2 regions of the Microbulbifer sp. ABF4_148 genome follow, and region 2 is predicted to be linked to the other one. Evidence: predicted binding sites of a transcription regulator. Region 2 holds the regulator's gene; the other holds the start of a gene.
The links. Region 2 encodes sigma-54, which starts transcription at its own class of promoters, with help from an activator protein. Its sites were predicted from a motif close to TGGCACANNNNTTGCNNT; they were not measured.
Positions count from the first base shown of each region.

Region 1 (10,889 bases), 2.2 Mb from region 2:
GCCAGCCAGCGTTCGCTGAATTGCATATGCAGCTGCTGCCAGCGCACCGCTTCCGTGTCCACAAGCAGTTTGGTCATGCCCGCCAGTGCGCGCAGGTCGGTGGCGTCGGTGAGGGCCAGCTCATAGCGAAAACCACCGTCACAGGGCACCCGATACCAGTGCGCGATACCGTTTTCCTGAACCTCCTCGCTGCGCTCAAGCCATTCCTGTAGCCGAGCGGCTGATGCGGGACGACAGATAAGAGTGGCATAGGAGGCGACTGGAATTGGCCGCAGGGAGACCGCGACCTGTTTCAATTCCGGCTGTCCGGAGACGGGGTCGAAAACCGGTTCTGCCAGCGCACTGACACGCCCGAACTGCGAGAGGGTTTCACTCCAGTGGATGGGGGCAAACAACTCTCCGGGTTTCTGCGCCGAAGTGAGTACAGCGCGGCCACGCATACGCCCGCGGGGGCTGCGAAGCTCCACCAGCTGCCCGTCGCTGATTGCTAGTGGTGTGGCGTCTGCGGGGTTCACCTGAATTTCGGGCATCTCGCTATGGTCGAGCAGGTTGCGTGCCCGCCCGGTGCGGGTCATGGTATGCCATTGATCACGCATTCTTCCGCTGTTCAGCCACAGCGGATGTTCATCGCTGATCTGGTGCTGCGGCAGGCGCGGATGGATAGCGATAAAATTTGCCCGCTGCGAGGGGGTGTAAAACTTGCCATCCTCAAACAGGCGTTGGGACCCATCGGGGTAGTGCGCGTTAACGGGCCACTGTACCGGGACAAGATTGTCATATTGCTGTCGGTCAATGTTGCTCAGCCCTGAAATATCGAACGCGCGCTGACCTTGATTCTCGAAGCCGGACAGCGTCGCATGCTCCCGAAAAATCTCGCTGGGATGGGCAAAGTCGAAATGTGCTCCAAAACCCATCCGTGTAGCCAGATCGCAAATTATTTGCCAGTCGTGGCGTGCTTCCCCGGGAGGCGACAAAAAGCTTCTCTGCCGTGAGATTCTCCGCTCGGAGTTGGTGACGGTGCCGTTTTTCTCGCCCCAGGTGGTCGCTGGCAACAGCAGGTCGGCGCAGCGCGCTGTATCGGTGTCAGACACACAATCGGAAACCACGACAAGCGGACACTGGCGCAGGGCCCGCGCGACACGGCCGGCATCCGGCATGCTCACCGCGGGATTGGTGGCCATGATCCAGATCGCCTTGATCTCGCCGCGCTCTACCGCATCAAAGAGATCGACGGCTTTGAGTCCCGGGCGCTTCGCGACTTGCTGGGTCTGCCAGAAGCGGCCGACACGATCGATACTCCCCGGGGTGAAGTCCATATGTGCAGCGAGCATATTGGCCAGTCCACCGACTTCCCGGCCGCCCATGGCATTGGGTTGGCCGGTGATGGAAAAGGGTCCACTTCCCGGCTTGCCTACCCGGCCGCTGGCCAGATGGCAATTTAGGATCGCATTGTTTTTATCGGTGCCGCTGCTCGACTGGTTGACGCCTTGAGAGTAAAACGTGATCGTCTGTTGATGTTCGACAAACCATTGGTAGAAGCGCGAAAGCTGTTCCTCGCTGACGCCGCAGGCGTGGGCAACGGTCGGCAGGTCACAATCTGCAGCAGCGGCCAGCGCTTCTTCGAAGCCGTCGCAGTGTGTCTCGATAAATCCCTGGTCGAGCTGGTTGTTGCGCCAGAGGTAACGCAACAGGCCATTAAACAGGACGGCATCGCTACCGGGGGAAATCGGCAGATGGAGGTCAGCGGTCGCGGCAGTAGCCGTCGCGCGTGGGTCAATGACCACCAGCTTTGCCCCGGCTGCTTGCATGCGCTGGAACAGGATGGGGTGAGTCCAGGCCGCATTGGAACCGACCAGTACAATCAGTTCCGCCTGGTCGAGGTCCTCGTAGCAGCAGGGCACGGCATCGGCACCGAATGCGCGCTTGTAGGCGGCGACCGCAGACGACATACACAGCCGGGAGTTGGTATCAACGTTGGCGCTGCCGATAAACCCTTTCATGAGTTTGTTGGCGACGTAGTAGTCTTCCGTCAGTAGCTGGCCCGAGAGATAAAACGCAACGGAATCCGGGCCGTGCTCGGCAATGGTGCGGGAAAACCCATCCGCCATCGTCTGCATGGCTGTCTCCCAGTCGCATTCCTCGCCGCGGAGTCGGGGTTTCAGCAAACGTCCCTCTTCTCCCAGCGTGTCACCGAGCGCAGAACCTTTGACACAGAGCCGGCCTAGGTTGGCCGGGTGATCTGGGTCTCCGGTGACGTTCACGCTAGGGGAGTGATTGCCCTTTTGTACGGAGGTGGCATCGACACCGCAACCGACCCCGCAGTAGGGGCAAGTAGTGCAGGTGCGACTAGCACGCAGTTGCTCGACCGGACCCATAAATTCCCTGTCTTTGCTGGCTGATCAGGCGGAGAAATTGATACAGACGGTGTCGCCGTCGAGCATCACCGGATAGGTTCTCAACGTAACGGTTGCGTCCTCCAGACAGCGGCCATCGGTCAATACGAAATGGTGTTTGTACAGGGGGGAAGCAACGGTCAGCTCACCATCTACCTCGGCAACCAGGCCGCGCCCGATGACTCCAGCGTTGGCGAGTGGGTCCCAGTTATCGATAGCATATATCGACGGCTCGGATCCCGGGATAAAAAACAGGGCGATGCTGTGATCGCCCAAAAGCACACAGACCCCGGAGTGGGCCACCAGATCTGATCGCTGACAGACAGGCAGCCACTCGGCTTGGGTTACGGCAATTTGAGACATGGATTTCACTCCAGTAATTTCTGATGCGTTCTGCTTGAGGCGGCCCGGCTTACGCCAGGGCCTTTTCCAGCGCTTCGCGGGCAGTGGTCGCTGAGCTCTCGTCCGAGGTGACGACCTTCACCACTTCTTCAGGGCGTGCTGGCCGTGGCTGGCCACGCTCTTCCACGAAAACAATTTTTTCATCGGCTGCGTCGGTATTGACGTACTGGCGGAAGCGCTTGACCTTTTCCGGGTCGTTGATCGCGGTCTTCCATTCACACTGGTATGTGCCGACAACATTGGCCATCTGCTGTTCCAGCTCTGCGCAAATACCGAGCTTGTCATCGATGACGACTTCTCTCAGGTAGTCGAGACCACCTTCGAGGTTTTCCAGCCACACGGAGGTCCGCTGCAGGCGATCGGCAGTGCGGACGTAGAACATCAGCACTCGGTCGATGTAGCGAATCAGGGTTTCATCATCGAGATCGGTGGCGAACAGGTCGGCATGACGCGGACGCATTCCTCCGTTGCCACACACATACAGGTTCCAGCCGTTCTCGGTGGCAATAACGCCAATGTCCTTGCTCTGTGCCTCGGCACACTCACGGGTACAGCCGGAAACGGCCATTTTGATTTTGTGGGGTGAGCGCAGTCCCTTGTAGCGGTTCTCGACGTGCAGTGCCATGCTGACACTGTCCTGTACCCCGTAGCGACACCAGGTGCTGCCCACGCAGGACTTCACGGTACGCAGTGATTTACCGTAGGCGTGCCCGGTCTCGAAACCGGCATCAATCAGCTCGCCCCAAATGTCCGGCAGATCTTCCAGGCGGGCACCAAACAGATCGATACGCTGACCGCCGGTAATTTTGGTGTACAGGTTGTACTTTTTGCCGACCTGGCCGAGGACAATCAGTTTGTCCGGTGTAATTTCGCCACCCGCAATACGCGGTACCACGGAGTAGGTGCCGTTTTTCTGCATATTGGCCATGAAGGTGTCGTTGGTATCCTGCAGGCCAACATGCGGTTTTTCCAGAATGTGTTCATTCCACAGAGAAGCCAGGATCGACGCCGCCAGAGGTTTACAGATCTCACAGCCATGCCCGGTACCGTGCTTATCGAGGAGTTCATCAAAGGTTTTGATTTCTTCCACTTTGACTATGTGGAAGAGCTCCTGACGGGTAAAAGCAAAGTGCGGGCAGACGTTGTTATTGACCTCGACGCCCAGCGCCGCGAGTTGGTCGTCCACGACATTTTTCAGCAGTGCGGCACAGCCCCCACAGCCGGTGGATGCCTTGGTGGCATCCTTGACGTCTGCCAACGAGCAGCACCCTCCCTGAACCGCGTCGACGATCTGGCCTTTGGTGACGTTGTGGCAGGAACAAATTGAGGCTGCGTCTGGCAGTGCATCAGCGCCCAGTGCCGGCGCGGCGCCATCCAGCGCCGGCAGAATCAGTTGCTCCGGACTTTCCGGCAGGTCCATGTCATTCAGGTGGAATTGCAGCAGCGTATCGTAGTCGCTGGTATCACCCACCAGCACAGCACCAAGCAGCTTCTTGCCCTCGCTGTCGGTGATCATGCGCTTGTATACGCCACTCTGCTCATCGACAAAGGTGATGGCCAGCGCACCCTCGGCGCGGCCATGGGCATCGCCAATGGATCCCACCTCGACGCCGAGCAGTTTCAGTTTGGTGCTCATGTCTGCACCGGTAAACGCGCTATCTTCGGCGCACAGGCGCGCGACGACGGTGCGGGCCATGGTGTAACCCGGAGCGACCAGTCCAAAAATCCGGTTGTCGTAAAGGGCGCATTCTCCGATAGCAAAGATATTTGGGTCAGAGGTCAGACAGTGATCATCGATCACGATGCCGCCGCGCTCACCGAGCTGGATGCCGGCCGAGCCGGCCAGTTTGTCCTCGGGGCGGATACCTGCGGAAAATACAATCAGGTCGGTGTGCAGTTCACGATCACCCTTGAACTGCATACGCAGCTGGCCGTCTTTTTCTTCAATCAGTTCGGTCGCCGTACTGGTATGGACGGTGACTCCCAGCGCTTCGATCTTGTCCTTGAGAAGATTGGAACCGCCTTCGTCCAGCTGCACAGACATCAGGCCTGGGGCAAACTCCACCACATGGGCTTCTAGACCCAGTTGCTTGAGGGCGTTTGCCGCTTCGAGCCCGAGAAGCCCGCCGCCGACCACCACGCCAGACTTGCCGCCGTCCGCTGCCGCCTTGATGGCATCCAGGTCTTCGATGGTGCGGTAGACAAAGCAGCGCTCATGATCGCCGCCGGGGATAGGGGGAACAAATGGATAGGAACCGGTAGCCAGTACCAGGTAATCATAGTTTTCGACTGCGCCACTCTCGGCGGTAACCGTTTTTGCCGCGCGGTCGATGTGGGTGGCGGTGTCGTTCAGGCGGAGGTCGTAACCCCACTCCCGATACATATCGACCTTGCCCATCGCGAGGTCGTCGGCGCTGCGACCGCCAAAATACTCGGAAAGGTGCACGCGGTCATAGGCCGGGCGGGGTTCCGCACAAAAAACGGTAACGTCGAATTGATCACGTTCGGGGCGGCTGGCCAGTTGCTCCAGGAAGTGGTGGCCCACCATGCCATTGCCGATGACGACGATTTTTTGCTTAACCATAATTTCTGCCGTTGCTGTCTGGTAATCACGGCAGAGGGAAGGGCGGAGCGGCGATCTAGCACGGCTGTCCCCTCTTCTGCCGAAGAGTGCAGGCGCCGTTGCCTCGCTGAAAAAGATTGGATTGTGGCAAATTCAATACAATCTTTATGCCAACCTCGATAGGCCAGTCGACGGGATCCGGCCAGGGAATGGGATGCAGGGTACGAACCACGCCGGCCCGCGCGGTGACAAGTTGTGTCGCGAAGTGATCGCGTTCGAGATGACACCAGCCATTCGGCACAGTCTTACCCAACAGCAATCATCGAGAGTGCACCAAAATTGACACGCGGTGCATGAAGTTGGTGCGGGGAGCTGTTTGCTATGGATGCCAGCCAGTGATGCCCGACAGTATGGCAGGGATTAAAAAAAGTAGAGGAGGTGCGACAAGAGTGCAAACAACGTCGCGAGCTGCCAGAACAGCAGCGGATTACGTTCCAGTAACGGGGCGGCCTGTTCACGCTGAAACTGTGGGTTGGGATGTTGCAGGTCGTGTTGAAACTCGGACAGGGCAGGATAGCGTTTGCGGGGATCCGGTGCGCAGGCACGCGCGAGCGCGCCATCAATCCATTCTGGCAGGTCATCGCGATACTTGCGGATGCTTGTATATTGCAGCGTTGCGTAGTTCTTCAGCTGATAGTGCCGGCTGCCGAACCGTTCCTGGTAAGGATACTGCCCGCTCAGGAGCTCATAGCAAATCACGCCCACAGAAAATATATCGGAATAGTGGCCGCTCTGTTCACCGAAAAAATACTCCGGTGCGCAATAGTTTTTGGTTCCTGCGGGGACGTCTTCCTGGTGGCGAAGCAGATCGCGCAGGCCCGCTGACTCTGCGCCGCCGAGGTCGACCAGCTTTAGTCTGCCCTGTCGGTCGATCATGATGTTTTCGGGTTTCAGATCGCCATGCACAATCTCGAGGCGCTGCAGCCGACGCAGTGCGCTGACCAGCTGCCCGATCAGATCGCGAACCGATTCCAGGGTTGGTGAGGGATTGAGCTCCATCCACTGGCGAAGGTTGTCCCCCTCCACATACTCGAGAATGTGATAGAGAAACCGACGCTCCGGGTTAGGTGGGTAGACGCGTACAATGCCCGGATGATCGAGCCTTCGGCCCGTCCATTCTTCGGCAATAAACCGTTCAATGTAGGCGGGATCGTCGATAAAGTTCTCGGAGGGCGCTTTGAGAACACGCAGTTGATCGGTTTCGCTATCGCGCACCAGATAAAGATGGCTGCGACTGCTTGCGTGTAGCTCCTGCAGGATCAGATAGCCATCGATGCGATTACCGGCGCGCATCGGTGGCGGGAAGGGGAGTTCACGCGCGACCGCCAGCAGGTCATCGCTGTGCCTTTCCTCAACATGATTAACCCTGCAAAACGCGACGCTCAGGTTGTCGTGGCTACCATTTTCGAGGGCGGTGGCCATGAGCGCTGGTGCCGCCTCCAGCGCATGTTCGCTAATGATGGCTTCCATTTGCTCCCGGGTGAGAAAATCGTGTATGCCATCGGTCGTGATGCAGAACAGGTCACCCGGCTCCAAAGGTTCACGGCGATAGTCCACCTCGATATGGGAGTCCATCCCCAGTGCCCGACTCAGGAAGGTGCGACTGGGTCCGACGGTGCGGCTATGGTCCCGACTGAGGCATTCGAGATGACCGTCGCGCAGGCGATAAATACGGGAGTCCCCGATATGTATCAGATGCGCGCTGCCACCTTTGCAAATGACAGCAGAGAATGTGGTGAGCCATCCCTTTTGTATCTGGTCGGAACCTCCACTTTGTCGATATAGCCAACCGTTCAAGGCCTGCAGAACCCGGGCAGCGGCTTGTTTGACCGACCACGAATCCGGGGTGCTGTAATAATCTGCAATAAACCCGCCTACTGCGGCCCTTGCGGCCTCGCCGCCCGCTTCAGCACTGCCAACGCCATCAGCGATTACCGCCAGAGAGCCGCGATAGCTTCTCTCGCTGCCCCGCGCCGGATACACCGCGCAGGCATCGTCGTTGCGTGACTTGCGTCCCCGATCCGAAGCGCTGGCAAATTGCAGTGCGTCGGTCGTGGGATGACTTTCGTCAGTGGCTACTTCGGGCTGGTAGGTCGACTGGGTCACGGGAATCTGCTGTTGAAGCTGAGAGGCGGGTGCCGGTCCGGCCGGCACCCGTTGAGTGGCCGTCAGGCTACATCAATCATCGAGACGCTGCCATCGGGCATCACTTCAGCCATCTGGCCTTCCGGTTCTTCGAGCAGCAACAGGGCAAAGAAACCGAGTACCGCGGTCGCCGCAATCACCATAAAGAAGGCCTGGTAAGACACCATGCTGAGTACGGTCAGGTAAAACACTGCGCCGACATTGCCGTAGGCGCCGGTCATTCCTGCAATCTGTCCGGTCAGGCGTCGCTTGATGAGCGGCACCACCGCAAACACTGCACCCTCGCCCGACTGCACGAAGAATGAACATGCCATGGCTGCGGCGACGGCCAGGTAGAGTGGCCATTCCGCATTGATCATGCTCATGGTGAAGTAGCCGACTGCCAGGCCTGCCGTGAGAATCAGCAATGTGCTCCTGCGACCGAAGCGGTCACTGATCAAGCCACCAGCCGGACGAGACATCAGGTTCATGAACGCATAAGCAGAGGCGAGCAAGCCGGCCTTCACCGGGTCCAGCGTGAAGGTTTCTGAGAAGAACAGTGGCAGCATGGAGACCACTGCAAGCTCAGAGCCGAAGGTGGCAAAGTAAAGAATATTCAGCACTGCCACCTGCTTGAACTGGTATTGGTGAATGGGGTCTACCGGCTTGACGAAAATCTCGCGATTCACGTCCCAGCATTTCTTTGCGTCATACAGGTAAAGCAGTACCAGTGCAATGTACAGTGCGATGGCGATGCCTTCTGAAAGCATCGCCACGCCGGCCGGTGAGAGTTTCCAGGTGAGCAGTGCCAGTGCAGCGTACATGGGGACTTTCATAATCAGCAGCAGAACAAAGTCACTGGGGCTGGTCACTTCCATACCGCCAATCTTTTTGGGCTTGAAATAGGTGCTGCCTTTGGGGGTGTCGGTTACCGAACGGTAGTAGATAACACTGTAAACCAGAGCGAGCACGCCGGTAATGCCGATGGCATAACGCCAGCCATCCTCGCCGCCAAACAGCAGGGCGATTGTTGGTAATGTCATGGCGGCCGCCGCGGAGCCAAAGTTGCCCCAGCCTCCGTAGATGCCCTCGGCGGTGCCCAGTTGGCGCGCTGGGAACCATTCGGACACCATGCGAATACCGACTACAAAGCCCGCGCCGATAAATCCGAGCAGGAAGCGACCGATAGCCGCCTGAGTGAAGCTGTCGGCCAGGGCGAAAATGAAACAGGGGATACTACCGATCGCGAGTAACAGGGAGTAAGTCAGGCGTGGACCATATTTATCGGTCAACATACCGATGATGATGCGCGCAGGAATGGTCAGCGCCACATTCAGGATTAGCAGGGTCTTCACCTGCTCGCTGGTCAACGAGAGGCTATCGGCGATCGCCATCAACAGGGGGGCGTGGTTAAACCAGGCAAAAAACGTAATAAAGAAGGCAATCCAGGTGAGGTGGAGCACCTTGATTTTCCCACTGAAGGAAAACAGGTTGAAGGAATCGCTAGACATGGTCATTTCCTGTTGATGATTCTAAATCCGCAGGCCGAGCGCGCCCACGGGCAGCGACTGCTGCGGCCGATGGACGTCGTTGTCCGGTCTGAAGCGGTTGCCAGGAAAAGATCTGCGCAGTTGTTTTGGTGCGTTGGCACCGGTCTCGGGCATTCTGCAGCCATTGCAGTTTGCCGGATGCGCTAGAAGCAGGCACGGGTAACTTCAGTCATGCACCACGGTGCATTCAATTACTGTGCCATTGTTGGGCGTCGCTCTGGCTTCGCCGCGTTCTGGTGCGTGATATCGCTTGAGGCGTATTGGGGTGCGGGGGTAGCAGCCGGTGACGTTTGATCTTGGTGCGGGAGTCGCAAGTGGGATCACTGGCAAGGTGCCGGTGATCCGTCTTGGGGCATATGGGTGAAGCGGTGTTAACTATTGGTGCAGCGGCTGCGCGACAGAAAGTCCAGCGTCTGCTGATATAGGTCATCACGAAAAGTCTCACTGTCATCGCTGCTTACCGGGGCGATTTCATTGCAGAGCGCGAGCAGCTCCCGCGCTTTAGTCGCGGTTGGGCGGCCGATATCGGAATCCGGGTGCGCGAACAGGTGCCAGCCGCCCTGCTCGTGAAGGTCTTTGCGTTGAGCGTTGCTGTCGTCGGTACCGAACGATGCAGCGATCGCATTTTCCGGCAGATCGAGAAACTCCTCTCTGGCGAGTAAGCCCGCCGCATCGCGTCGCTGCGATTGATCGTTAAGATGCGCGCACGCTTCCAGCAATGCTGCGCGCAGCGCGAGGTGCGTTGCCGGGTTGGCTTCATGCCAGCTCGAGGTTACCGCGAGGACTTTCTCAGGCATGCCCGGCATCAGTGTGTTGCAGGTTGCGGCGATCGCGCCGCTGCCCTCCTGGGCTGCGAGGGAGTTCCAGGGTTCGCCGACACAGCAGCCGTCGATATCGCCTGCGCGTAAGTGGGACACCATCTGCTCAGGAGGCAACACCTGGAGCTCGATTTCCGTATTGGGATCAATCCCGGAGGTTCTCAGCCAGTGACGGAGCTGCAGGGTATGGCTGGAGAATGGGTAAACGGTGGCGAAACGCAACGGCGGAGCGCCGGGGGAGCGATTGTGCAAGTGCGTTGCCAGTGCGCTGCCGGCGGCACTGGTGTTTCCGTCTTTACCTAGCGCGTTAAAGAGTGGCGAGGACAGGGTGATCGCATTGCCATTGCAGCTCATGATCAGCCCGCTGACAAGGGATTCGCGGCATTGCGGCAGGGTCTGCTGCAGGGTGAGGGCCATTGGTGCAAGCATTGCCGCGGCATCGGCAGTGCCCCCTATCAATTTGTCACGCAGGGTGGCCCAGGAGGTCTCCTGTTGCAGCTCGACTTCGAGACCGAATTTTTCAAAGAATCCCATTTCCCTGGCGACGACCAGAGGGGCGCTATCCGTCAGTCGCAGATAGAGCAGTTTCAATCGATTCTTTTCGGGAGTGAGCGAACTTTTTGACGGCATAGCGACTTACAGCTTGGGTTGCAGGTGTTGAATGATCTGTTCCGCCACGGCGAGCATGGTGGAGTTACTGTTCATGGCGAGCGTACGCAGGGTCTTGTGGGCGGCATCTTCGCTAAGGTTCTTACTTGCCATCAGCAATCCTTTTGCCCGCTCAACGGCTTTGCGTTCGTCGAGCTGTTGCTGGGTTGCTTCGAGAGATTTGCGCAGCTGTTGATAACTGCGGAATTGTGCCATGGCGATTTCGATAGCCGGGGCGACGCGATCCGCACACAGCCCTTCAGCCATATATGCGCTGACGCCAGATTCAACGGCGCGAGCAATGAAGTCTGCATCGCCACGTGGCGAGAAC
Region 1 is NZ_JBSWUI010000001.1:1,524,084-1,534,972, forward strand. It holds gene ACXAD0_RS06655 (nitrate reductase) at 1-2,375, opposite strand, end outside; gene nirD (nitrite reductase small subunit NirD) at 2,400-2,756, opposite strand; gene nirB (nitrite reductase large subunit NirB) at 2,806-5,379, opposite strand; gene ACXAD0_RS06670 (bifunctional protein-serine/threonine kinase/phosphatase) at 5,779-7,524, opposite strand; gene ACXAD0_RS06675 (NarK family nitrate/nitrite MFS transporter) at 7,587-9,053, opposite strand; gene ACXAD0_RS06680 (CmpA/NrtA family ABC transporter substrate-binding protein) at 9,464-10,540, opposite strand; gene ACXAD0_RS06685 (ANTAR domain-containing response regulator) at 10,547-10,889, opposite strand, start outside.
Region 1: the regulator sigma-54 is predicted to act here: its motif matches at 5,514-5,531, upstream of nirB (nitrite reductase large subunit NirB).

Region 2 (10,889 bases):
TGAACATCCTCCCAGAGATTGCGGGCATCAATGCCAAGTGCAAGCCGGGTGTCGTCTACCTGCGGTTGCTGCTGCACCCGGCGTACCAGCTCGGGAAGCAGGCTGGCCGGCAAGTTATCGATACAGTTAAAGCCGACATCTTCCAGCAGCTGCAGTGCAGAACTCTTTCCCGAGCCTGAGCGGCCACTAATAATTACCAGGCGCATACCGTTGACTATCCGTTTGCAGAAGCGTGGGTCCAATGATGTTCGATTGCGCGGCTGGGCACAATCCTGACTCTATGAAAGTGGTGGTGGGGAGGGGGTGCGAGTAGCGTTTCGATCGATCGCGCTGGTGCCTCGGTGGGGCGAGTGCGGCAGCGCATGCGCAACAAGATCCGCTGACGCGGTCAGGCAGGATTATGCGGCGGAGGCGCTGTCGATCGCATGTGCGTAGAGGGCGTCGCCGCTGTCGGCCTGGCGTAACTTCTCCCGAACGCGACTGTCGCTGAACAGGGCGGCAATCTGCGCGAGCGTGTCCAGGTGATCTTGCTCTGCGTCTTCGGGTACCAGTAGCGCAAACAGCAGGTCGACAGGCTGGCGATCAATGGCGTCAAAATCTACTGCAGGCTCTGTCGTGCACAGCACACCGATAGGTTCCTGACAGCCAGGCAGGCGGCAGTGAGGGATGGCCACCCCGTCACCAATGCCGGTGGAACCCAGACGTTCGCGGGCAATCATTTGCTGGAAGATGGTATCCGGATCCAGATGCGGCTTCTGTTCTGCGATTGTCTGGGCAATATTCAGCAGCAGCTTCTTCTTGCTGCTCCCCGCCACACGACTCAGGCAAAGGCGGGGAGTGAGTAAATCTTCCAATGTCATGGTTTACCGGTAATTTCGCAGCTTTTCTTTGTGCTTCAGCAGCTGGCGATCGAGCTTGTCTGTGAGTGAATCAATGGCGGCATACATATCGTCAGACTCGGAGTCAGCAAAGATGTCGCGACCGTTCACATGCACCGTGGCCTCGGCCTTCTGAATCAGTTTATCGACGGAGAGCACCACTTCTGTTCGTGTGGCCACGTCGTTATGACGGGAGAGTTTATCCAACTTGGATTCACAGTAATCGCGGATGGATGGGGTCACATGCAGGTTATCGCCACTGATGTTGATCTGCATAGAAGTCTCCTTTGTGAGCGCGTCTTATGACGTAAAAGTCATGGAGCCCACTCCGTCAGGGCGGCAACCCTACTAGGAAGTGGGTCAGAATGGAAGGATACACTCAAGGATTGGGGTTTGGTTGCAGGAAAAGAGGGTTATTCTGCCTGTAATTGGCGACTGACCTTGTTGTTTCAGTCAGCTTGTTCTTAAACGAGGCGTTTGCGCTCGCTGGAGGAGGGGATACCCATGGATTCGCGATATTTCGCGACGGTTCTGCGCGCGACTTTGATGCCCTGCTTATCCAGTTCCTGGGTGATCTTGTTGTCGGACAGGGGCTTGCGTGGCTGCTCTGCATCGATGAGCTTGCGGATCATCGCGCGAATTGCAGTGGACGATGCATCTTCACCGGAGTCGGTACTCACGTGGCTGGAGAAGAAATACTTCAGCTCGAATACGCCGCGGGGCGTGAACATATACTTTTGAGTGGTCACGCGAGAGATGGTCGACTCGTGCATGCCAATGGTTTCTGCGATATCGGCCAGTACCATGGGCTTCATGGCTTCCGGGCCATGCTCAAAAAAGCCCTGTTGTTTCTCCACGATACTGGAGGCCACTTTGAGCAGGGTTTCATTGCGGCTCTGCAGGCTTTTCAGAAACCAACGCGCTTCCTGCAGGTGGTCTCTCAGGAAGTTGTTATCTGCCGAGGTGTCGGCGCGCTTGATCAGGGCCGCGTAGCCACTGTTGATGCGCAGGCGGGGCGTGGTTTCCGGATTCAGTTCTACCTGCCAGCGGTCCTGTCGGCGGCTGACGATCACATCCGGTACCACATACTGCGGGTCTTCATCACCGAAGCTCTCGCCGGGGTGCGGGTTGAGTGTCTGGATCAGGCGCATCACTTCGCCGAGCTCGGACTCGCTGAGGCGTGTGCGTCTGCTGAGTTGACGGAAGTCCCGTTTGCCGAGCAGGTCCAGGTGCTCTCCGACGACCGCGCGCGCCTGCTCCAGCCAGAGTGTATCCAACGGCAGTTGCGCAAGTTGCAGTAGCAGGCACTCACGTAAGTCGCGGGCGCCGCAACCAGCCGGCTCGAATTGCTGGATGGCCTTCAGGACGGCGATGACTTCATCGGTTTCCGCACCGAGAGATTCCGCGATTTCCGCGATTGGCGACTCCAGGAACCCCCTGGGGTTGATATCGTCAATCAGCGCTTCGGCGATGCGTTTGTCCTGTTCGGTCAGTGGTGTCAGGTTGAGTTGCCAGAGGAGGTGGTCATTGAGATTGTCGGGAGCGGCATTGCGCAGCTCCAGCGTGCTGTCTTCCATTGGCCCGGCGCTACTGCCGCCGCTGTAGATATCGTCCCAGTGTGTGTCTACCGGCAGGTCTTCGGGGATATCCTTGTTCCAGTCTCCCTCCGCCAGCTGCTCTGACTCTGTTTCAGCGGCTGCTGTGGGTTGTTGAGCTTCCAGAGGTTGCGGATCTTCAGTGTGCGCTTCCGCGTGCTCTTCCGCCTCGACTTCCAGCATGGGGTTGCTGTCCAGGGCCGACTGCACCTCTTGCTGCAGGTCCAACGTCGAAAGCTGGAGCAGACGAATGGCCTGCTGCAGCTGCGGCGTCATCGTGAGCTGCGTGCCGAGTTTTAGCTGGAGAGACTGCTTCATGGGTGTCGGTAAGTTACTGCGGCGAAAGAATCTTCTGTTTATCCATGACGCCGCAGACTAACCTTCTGCAATCGCGATTACAAGCAATAAGTATGCCGAAAATGATGGGCGTGCGCGGAGCCGGCGGATCTTAGTCCAGTAGATTACGTTGGCGGGGTTCGCTAGGACAAACTACTGCGCCGGTCAGATCGTGAATTCGTGTCCCAGGTAGACCTCACGTACTTGCTGGTTTGCCAGCACCTCTTCAGGGGTGCCTGCGGCGATAATATGCCCCTCACTGACGATATAGGCCGTTTCACAGATATCCAGCGTTTCGCGCACGTTGTGGTCTGTAATCAGCACGCCAATATTGCGGTCGCGCAGGTGGCGAATAATCTGCTTGATATCGTTTACCGAGATCGGGTCCACTCCGGCAAAGGGTTCATCGAGCAAAACAAATGCGGGATCGGTGGCCAGTGCGCGTGCGATTTCCACGCGACGACGTTCGCCACCGGAGAGGGCCATGCCGGGACTGTCGGCGATATGGGTAATATTGAATTCTTCCAGCAGCGCATCAGCCTGCTGTTGGCGCTGCGCCCGGTTCAGGTCTTTGCGGGTTTGTAGGATGGCCAGAATGTTGTCCCGCACTGACAGGCGTCGAAATACCGAGGCCTCCTGGGGCAGGTAACCGATACCTTTGCGCGCCCGTCCGTGCATGGACAGGTGGGTCATGTCCTCGCTATCGATGAGAACCTGGCCGGCATCGGCGCGTACCAGACCGGCAATCATATAGAAGCACGTGGTTTTGCCGGCACCATTTGGGCCTAGCAGTCCCACGACCTGCCCACTGCTGACGCAGACAGAGACATCTTGTACGACCTTGCGCTTTTTGTACTGTTTGGCGAGATGTAACGCTTTCAGCGTCGGCATATTGTGGTCCTGCAGTGCCGACAACCGGGGATTGGTTGCTCGGCCGAAATTATCTTTGGTGGCCCATGGCAAGTCCGGGAGCCAGGCCGTTTACAGCCCGCGGCTACGAGTCTTCCTGTGTCGCTTGCTGGGGGTCCTGTCCTTTGACATTGCCCTGATCGTTTTGCGGCTGCTGCGGTTCGTTCTGTGGGGTTGCATTGGCTTCGGGCTTCCAGATCATTTCCACCCGGTTTTCCCCGGACTGGCCCTGTGCCTGGATTTGCTCGCTGGCCAGGTCGTAGTCAATGCGCTGCGCGCTCAGGGTGTTGCCATCGCGGTCGACATGGGCATCCCCGGTTAGCAGCAGCTTGTCTGCGTTGATTTTGAACTCAATACGCTTTGCCCGTGCCTTGATCGGTGCCTGGGTCTGCTCGACGGATTGCTGGAAATGGGCGGGTTTGCCGGTCGCAATGACCCGGCTGATTTCACCCTGGTCGTTGCCGTGAACTTCCACCCGGTCTGCGCGGATTTGCAGGGAGCCTTGGGTAATGACCACGTTACCAATGTACACCGACGTGTTGGTGTTGCGGCTCGCCTGGAGCTTTTGTGCCTGAACCTTGACCGGTTGCTGGCGGTCTGTCGGCAGCGCGATGGCGGCCGTTGTCATCAGCGTGGCGATCACGGCCAATGGGAGCAGGAACTTAGTCTGTTTCATAAGTGCTCGTTACCTGGGAGAGAATCTCCACCCGCTCTTTTTTAAGGTCCGCGCGAAGGCCCTTGCCCTGTGTGCGGTTGGAGCCGGTGACAATGTTAACAACTTTGTCGGTCTGCGCGAATTCCCGGTGGGGGAAGATCGTGATTGCCGGTGTGTTCAGTTGGATCCCACCGGGTTCTGGTAGTTCTGTAATGTTTACTTCGCCACTCAGCACCACTCTCTGCCCATTGTTGTGCGCCACCCCGGTCTGCGAAACCGTGAGCCATTTTGGTTGGTCTTCCTGAAAGAAGACGATTCTGGGCATGGTCAGGTCTGCGCGGTCCCTACGCCCGAACTGGTAGAAGCTGATGGCTTCTGCATCCACCCGATAGGCTTGCTTGCCCTCGAGGTTGAAGTGTCGGGTTTTTGCGCCGCGAATCACGAGGTCGGCGGCCTGGTCCTGCTGTTTTGGGGTGGGGCGCTTGCCGAGCAGCTCTCCCGGCTGGCTATCCGTGAACCAGATGGCTGCAGTGACAAGGCCGACGATAATAAACAGCGGTAACCAGGTGCGCATCAGTTGTTTCCGATATAGGGGGCCAGTGCAGCATCAAATGTGCCCTGGGCCTGCATGATGCGGTCGCAAACTTCCCGTACGGCCCCCTCACCACCACGCGCGTCGGTCACCCACACGGCGCGCTCACGCACAGGGGGAGCCGCATTGGGAACGGAAATGGGGCAGCCCACCCGGGTCATGACGAGCAGATCAGGATAGTCGTCGCCGACATACGCGATGTCCTCAAGCCGGCAGCCGTCTTCGGCGAAGATTTCTTCGAGGGCGGCGAATTTGTCCTCCCGCCCCTGGATCAGCTTGCGAATCCCCAGGTCATGCGCGCGGCGCTCAACCACACTGCTGCGGCGACCGGTGATAATCGCAACACCCACCCCGGACTTTTGCAGCATTTTGATGCCATGGCCGTCCAGCGTGTTGAAGGTCTTCAGCTCGTTGCCGCTGTTGTCAAAATACAGGCGGCCATCGGTGAGGACGCCGTCGACGTCCAGCACCAGCCAGCGGATCTTGGCGAGGCGCGCATGCAGCTCTTTTGGTGAAATTTCGGTAGAACTCACTGCTTTGTTTCCCTGTGGGTCAGATAACGCCGGCGCGCAGTATATCGTGCATATGCAAAAGGCCAATCGGATGGTGCTCGTTGTCCTCGACAACCAGCGCGGTAATCTTGTTGTCCTCCATGATACGCAGGGATTCTGCCGCTAGCGTATCGCCAGAAACCGTTTTCGGTCGCCGGCTCATGACTTGCTCCATGGTGGCTTGATCCAGTTCAAACCCCTGGTCAATGACGCGGCGCAAATCGCCGTCGGTGAATACACCCATCAGGGTGCCATCTTTGTCGACGACCGTGGTCATACCGAAGCCTTTGCTGGTCATTTCCAATAGCGCTTGTGAAAGACGGGTGGATGGGGCGACCTGGGGCAGTTCCTCACCGGCGTGCATAACGTCCGACACGCGCAGCAGCAGGCGGCGTCCCAGTGCGCCACCAGGATGTGAAAATGCGAAGTCTTCCGCCGTAAAACCGCGTTTCTCCAGCAGGGCGACTGCCAGGGCGTCGCCCATGACGAGCGTGGCGGTGGTGGATGAAGTGGGCGCCAGGTTGAGGGGGCAGGCCTCGGTGTCCACGGAAATGTCCAGATTGACATCCGCGGACTGCGCCAGCGGCGAGTCTGGCTTGCCAGTCATTGTGATCAGTGGGACACCAAGACGCTTCAATAGGGGCAGCAGGGTGAGTACCTCTGCGGAGCTACCGGAATAGGAAATCGCAATGACTACATCTTCCCGGGTAATCATGCCCAGGTCGCCATGGCTGGCTTCGCCAGGATGTACGAAGAAGCTGGGGGTGCCGGTGCTGGCGAGGGTTGCGGCGATTTTATTGCCGATATGGCCGGATTTGCCCATGCCAGTGACAATGGTGCGGCCCTGGCCTTCCAGGATGAGCTCGCAGGCACGCTTGAAGTCCCCGTTAATGCGTTGCTCAAGGGAGTTGACCGCCTGTGCTTCCATTCGCACAGTGCGCTGCCCCGCCTCGAGAATCGGGTCCTGATTCATACTTTCTCTCTGTCGTTCGGTGATTTTGTTCATTGTTGTCAGCCCTAAGGCTAAAAAAACGCCACTTTGGGCGATAAAGGGACCCCGGCAGTGGAACGCCTGCGACATGCTAACCTCATATATAGAGGATGAATCGCGCGATTGCTCCCGTCTGGTGACCGCGGTAAGCGCTACCCAGCCGAATTGTCGCGTTGTTTGGCGTTGGGCCCCTCTTTTAAGCGCGGTCATGGTATAGTTTGCCGCCGCTGCTGTCAGCTGGACCAGTGTGTGGAAGTTGGGGACGACCGGTACCGAGAGCGGGAAGCTTCTCAAATTAATGCCGACACGACATGCCAAGGGGTGTTGTTCGTGTAGGGGCGTCCAAGGATAGATTCGCGAATGGGAGAGATCAGTGAACTTTTCGGCTTTTTTGACCCGCGGCAACCCGCTGCAAAAATTCCCCCTGGCGCTCGTCGCGCTGCTGCTGGCGCTGTGGTCGCCGTTCAGTAGTGCCTCCCAGAATCCCTATACCCTCATAGAGGGTGTATCCCAGAAGCTTCTGGGGGTGATTCGCGCAAATTCCCAGTATATGAATTCCGATCCGCAGCGTTATTACAGCGCGGTGGATAGCGTTCTCGCCCCGGTAGTGGACTTCAATTTCATTGCCAGAGGCGTTATGGGGCGTCACGTGAAACAGTCCTCTGCCGCTCAGCGTGCGCGCTTCGCGAGTGCTTTCCGCCGCGACCTGGTATCGACCTTTGCCCGCGGTGTCGCGACCTTTGGCGATATGAATGTCCGTGTGGTGAACCCCGGCAGCATGCCGAAGGGGAACCGGGTGAATGTGCTGCAGGAAGTGCGCAGCAAGGAAGGGTTGACCAAGGTGTCGTACACCCTGGTGCGCAACAAGGCGGGTCAATGGAAGTTGATCAACGTGATCCTGAATGGCGTCAATCTCGGCAAGACTTTCCGCAGCCAGTTTGATCAGGCCATGGCGACCCATGGCAATATCGATAAAGTAATTGATAACTGGTCCGCAGCAGAGCGTGTGGCCAACAAAGTAGGATAAGACGTCAATCCACCGTGGACTGGTGCTCATGTACCAGTCCCACGTCTGTCCTTACCTCCGAATTTTCAATTCCAACGATTTTCCCGAATATGCAACCTGAAGAAATTACATCCCTCATTGAAGGGCATATCCCCGATAGCCAGGTAGAAGTCGCCTTTGAAGGTAGTCACCTGCTGGTCACCGTCGTAAGCCCTGCGTTTGAAGGGTTGAGCCGGCTTAAAAAACAGCAGCTGGTTTACGGAGCGCTTGGAGACAAGATTGCGGACGGTACCTTGCACGCGGTTCAGATGCAGACGCTGACGCCCGCCGAAGCAAGCGAGTAGGGTCAACGAAGAAATGGATAAGCTGATTATCGAGGGCGGCCGGCCAATTTCCGGCAACCTGCGTATTTCCGGTGCGAAAAATGCCGCGCTGCCGATTCTTGCCGCGGCGTTGCTGGCCGACGGGCCCGTACATATCCGCAATTTGCCTCACCTGAACGATATCACCACGATGATCACCCTGCTGCGCTGCATGGGTTGCGAGGTGACGATTGATGAGAAGCTGGGGGTCGAGATTGATCCTCGCTCGGTCAATGAACTCACCGCGCCCTATGAGCTGGTGAAAACCATGCGCGCATCGATTCTGGTGCTCGGTCCGCTACTGGCCCGGCACGGGGTTGCCAACGTCTCATTCCCGGGAGGTTGTTCGATCGGTAGCCGTCCGGTGGATATCCACCTGAAAGGGCTGGAGGCGATGGGCGCCGAAATTGAAATTGATGAAGGTTTCATCCGGGCTCGCTCCAATGGCCGCTTGAAGGGCGCAAATATCGTCATGGAGAAGGTGACGGTAGGCGGCACGGAAAACCTGCTGATGGCCGCGGTTTTGGCCGAGGGTACCACCGTGTTGCACAACGCTGCACGCGAACCCGAAATCGTCGACCTGGCCGAGTTCCTGATTGCGATGGGGGCCCAGATCGAGGGGGTTGGTACCGATACCATGCGCGTTCATGGTGTCTCGCGGCTCTCTCCGTGTGCCTTTTCCGTCATGCCTGATCGCATCGAGACCGGCACGTTTCTGGCGGCTGCCGCGGCGGCGCGCGGTAAGGTACGCCTGACCGAGACCCGGGCAGATATCCTCGATGCGGTGCTGCTCAAGTTTGAAGAAGCAGGCGCGCACCTGAGTACCGGTGACAACTGGATTGAGCTGGACATGAAGGGCAATCGCCCCAAGGCGGTCAGTTTCAGGACTGCGCCTTATCCGGCCTTCCCCACCGACATGCAGTCCCAGTTCATGGCCATGAATGCCGTCGCAGAGGGTAAGGGGACCGTGACGGAGACGATTTTTGAAAATCGGCTTATCCAGGTCCACGAGCTCAATCGCATGGGCGCAGATATTCAGCTCGAGGGGAATACCGCGATCGTGACTGGTGTTGAGCGGCTGAAAGGTGCGCCGGTCATGGCGTCTGACCTGCGGGCATCGGCGAGCCTGGTCATTGCGGGCATGGTGGCAGAGGGCACCACGGTCGTGGATCGTATTTACCATATTGACCGCGGCTACGAATGTATCGAAGAAAAACTCCAGCAGTTGGGAGTGGCTATCCGACGCGTTCCCGGCTGACACGCGTGCTCATGATTGCCGGGGTGCCGAGAGAGTGATCGGAGCTCGGTGCCCGGATTCCATTGATTTATAGAGCGCGCTGGATAGGTGCATCCCCGCTAGTAGACTGACACTCAGGAAAATAAAGCGAACACAATGCAGATAACGATTGCGTTGACCAAGGGGCGGATTCTCAAGGAAACCTTGCCGTTGCTGGCAGCGGCAGGGCTCGAGCCTCGCGAAGATATCTCCAAAAGCCGCAAGTTGATCTTCGAAACCAATCAGAAGGATGTGCGCCTGCTGATTTTACGTGGTTCCGATGTGCCGACTTATGTGCAGCATGGTGCGGCAGATCTGGGCGTGGCCGGCAAGGACAACCTGCTGGAGCATCGCACAGACGGCTTGTATGAACCGCTCGATCTCGGTATCGCACGCTGTCGACTCATGACTGCCGGTATCAAAGGGGCCGAATTGCCCCCGGGACGCATCCGGGTGGCGACCAAGTTCGTAGAAAGTGCCCGTCGTCACTACGCCGCCAAGGGGCGTCAGGTGGATATCATCAAGTTGTATGGTGCGATGGAGCTGGCCCCGCTGATGGAGCTTGCCGATGAAATTGTCGATATTGTGGATACGGGCAATACGTTGTTGGCGAACGGCCTTGAGGCGCGTGAAGAGATCGCCGATATCAGCAGCCGGTTAATCGTCAACAAGGCCTCCATGAAAATGAAATATACGCCGATCAACGCGTTGATCGAGCGTCTTGCCACTGCGGTGGCCGGTGACTGAGAGTGTGAATGGGTCTGATGAGTAAGGAAACTGTGCGCCGGCTGGATGCCTCCGGTCCGGACTTTGATCGCCAGCTCGAGGAGCTGCTAGCCTGGGAAGCTGTGGCTGACTCGGGGGTTGAGCAGACCGTGGATGAAATTCTCAGCGCAGTCCGCAGTAATGGGGACGCCGCGGTCATCGAATACACCAACCGTTTTGATCGGCGCAATTTGCGGCAGGCAAGCGATTTTGTCCTGCAGGCAGCGGAACTCCATGCCGCGCTGGAGCGAATACCAGCGGCAGAGCGTGCGGCGCTCGAAGCGGCTGCTGATCGGGTGAAAATCTATCACGAGCATCAACTGCAGGATTCCTGGCAGTACACGGAGCAAGACGGCACTGTGCTCGGGCAAAAGGTCTCGCCGATGGAGCGTGTCGGAATCTATGTGCCCGGTGGGAAAGCCAGTTACCCGTCGTCAGTGCTGATGAATGCCATTCCGGCCAGGGTTGCCGGTGTGGATGTTGTCTCTATGGTGGTGCCCGCACCGGACGGAGAACTGAATGATCTGGTGCTCGCGGCTGCGGCCATTGCCGGGGTTGACCAGGTGTTTACGGTTGGTGGTGCGCAAGCCGTGGCAGCGCTCGCCTACGGAACGGAGACCATTGCCAGGGTCGACAAGATTGTGGGTCCCGGAAACATTTATGTCGCTGCAGCCAAGCGGGCGGTGTTTGGCAGGGTTGCCATCGACATGATTGCCGGGCCGTCTGAGATCCTGGTGATTTGTGATGGTGGTACAGATCCGGATTGGGTTGCCATGGATCTGTTGTCGCAGGCTGAGCATGATGAGCAGGCTCAGTCGATCTTGTTGTGTCCCGACGCGGCTTTTATCGACGCTGTGGTTGACGCGCTTGACCGGCTACTGGCTGAATTGCCGCGGCGTGATATTGCCGCCATCTCGCTGGCGGACCGCGGTGCTGTTGTGAAAGTGGATTCCATTGAGCAGGCCATCGCGGT
Region 2 is NZ_JBSWUI010000001.1:3,715,654-3,726,542, reverse strand. It holds gene rapZ (RNase adapter RapZ) at 1-206, opposite strand, end outside; gene ptsN (PTS IIA-like nitrogen regulatory protein PtsN) at 399-860, opposite strand; gene hpf (ribosome hibernation-promoting factor, HPF/YfiA family) at 864-1,154, opposite strand; gene ACXAD0_RS16435 (RNA polymerase factor sigma-54) at 1,343-2,791, opposite strand; gene lptB (LPS export ABC transporter ATP-binding protein) at 2,975-3,700, opposite strand; gene lptA (lipopolysaccharide transport periplasmic protein LptA) at 3,804-4,394, opposite strand; gene lptC (LPS export ABC transporter periplasmic protein LptC) at 4,381-4,947, opposite strand; gene ACXAD0_RS16415 (KdsC family phosphatase) at 4,947-5,498, opposite strand; gene ACXAD0_RS16410 (KpsF/GutQ family sugar-phosphate isomerase) at 5,518-6,489, opposite strand; gene ACXAD0_RS16405 (MlaC/ttg2D family ABC transporter substrate-binding protein) at 6,881-7,534, shown strand; gene ACXAD0_RS16400 (BolA family protein) at 7,624-7,857, shown strand; gene murA (UDP-N-acetylglucosamine 1-carboxyvinyltransferase) at 7,871-9,133, shown strand; gene hisG (ATP phosphoribosyltransferase) at 9,269-9,898, shown strand; gene hisD (histidinol dehydrogenase) at 9,916-10,889, shown strand, end outside.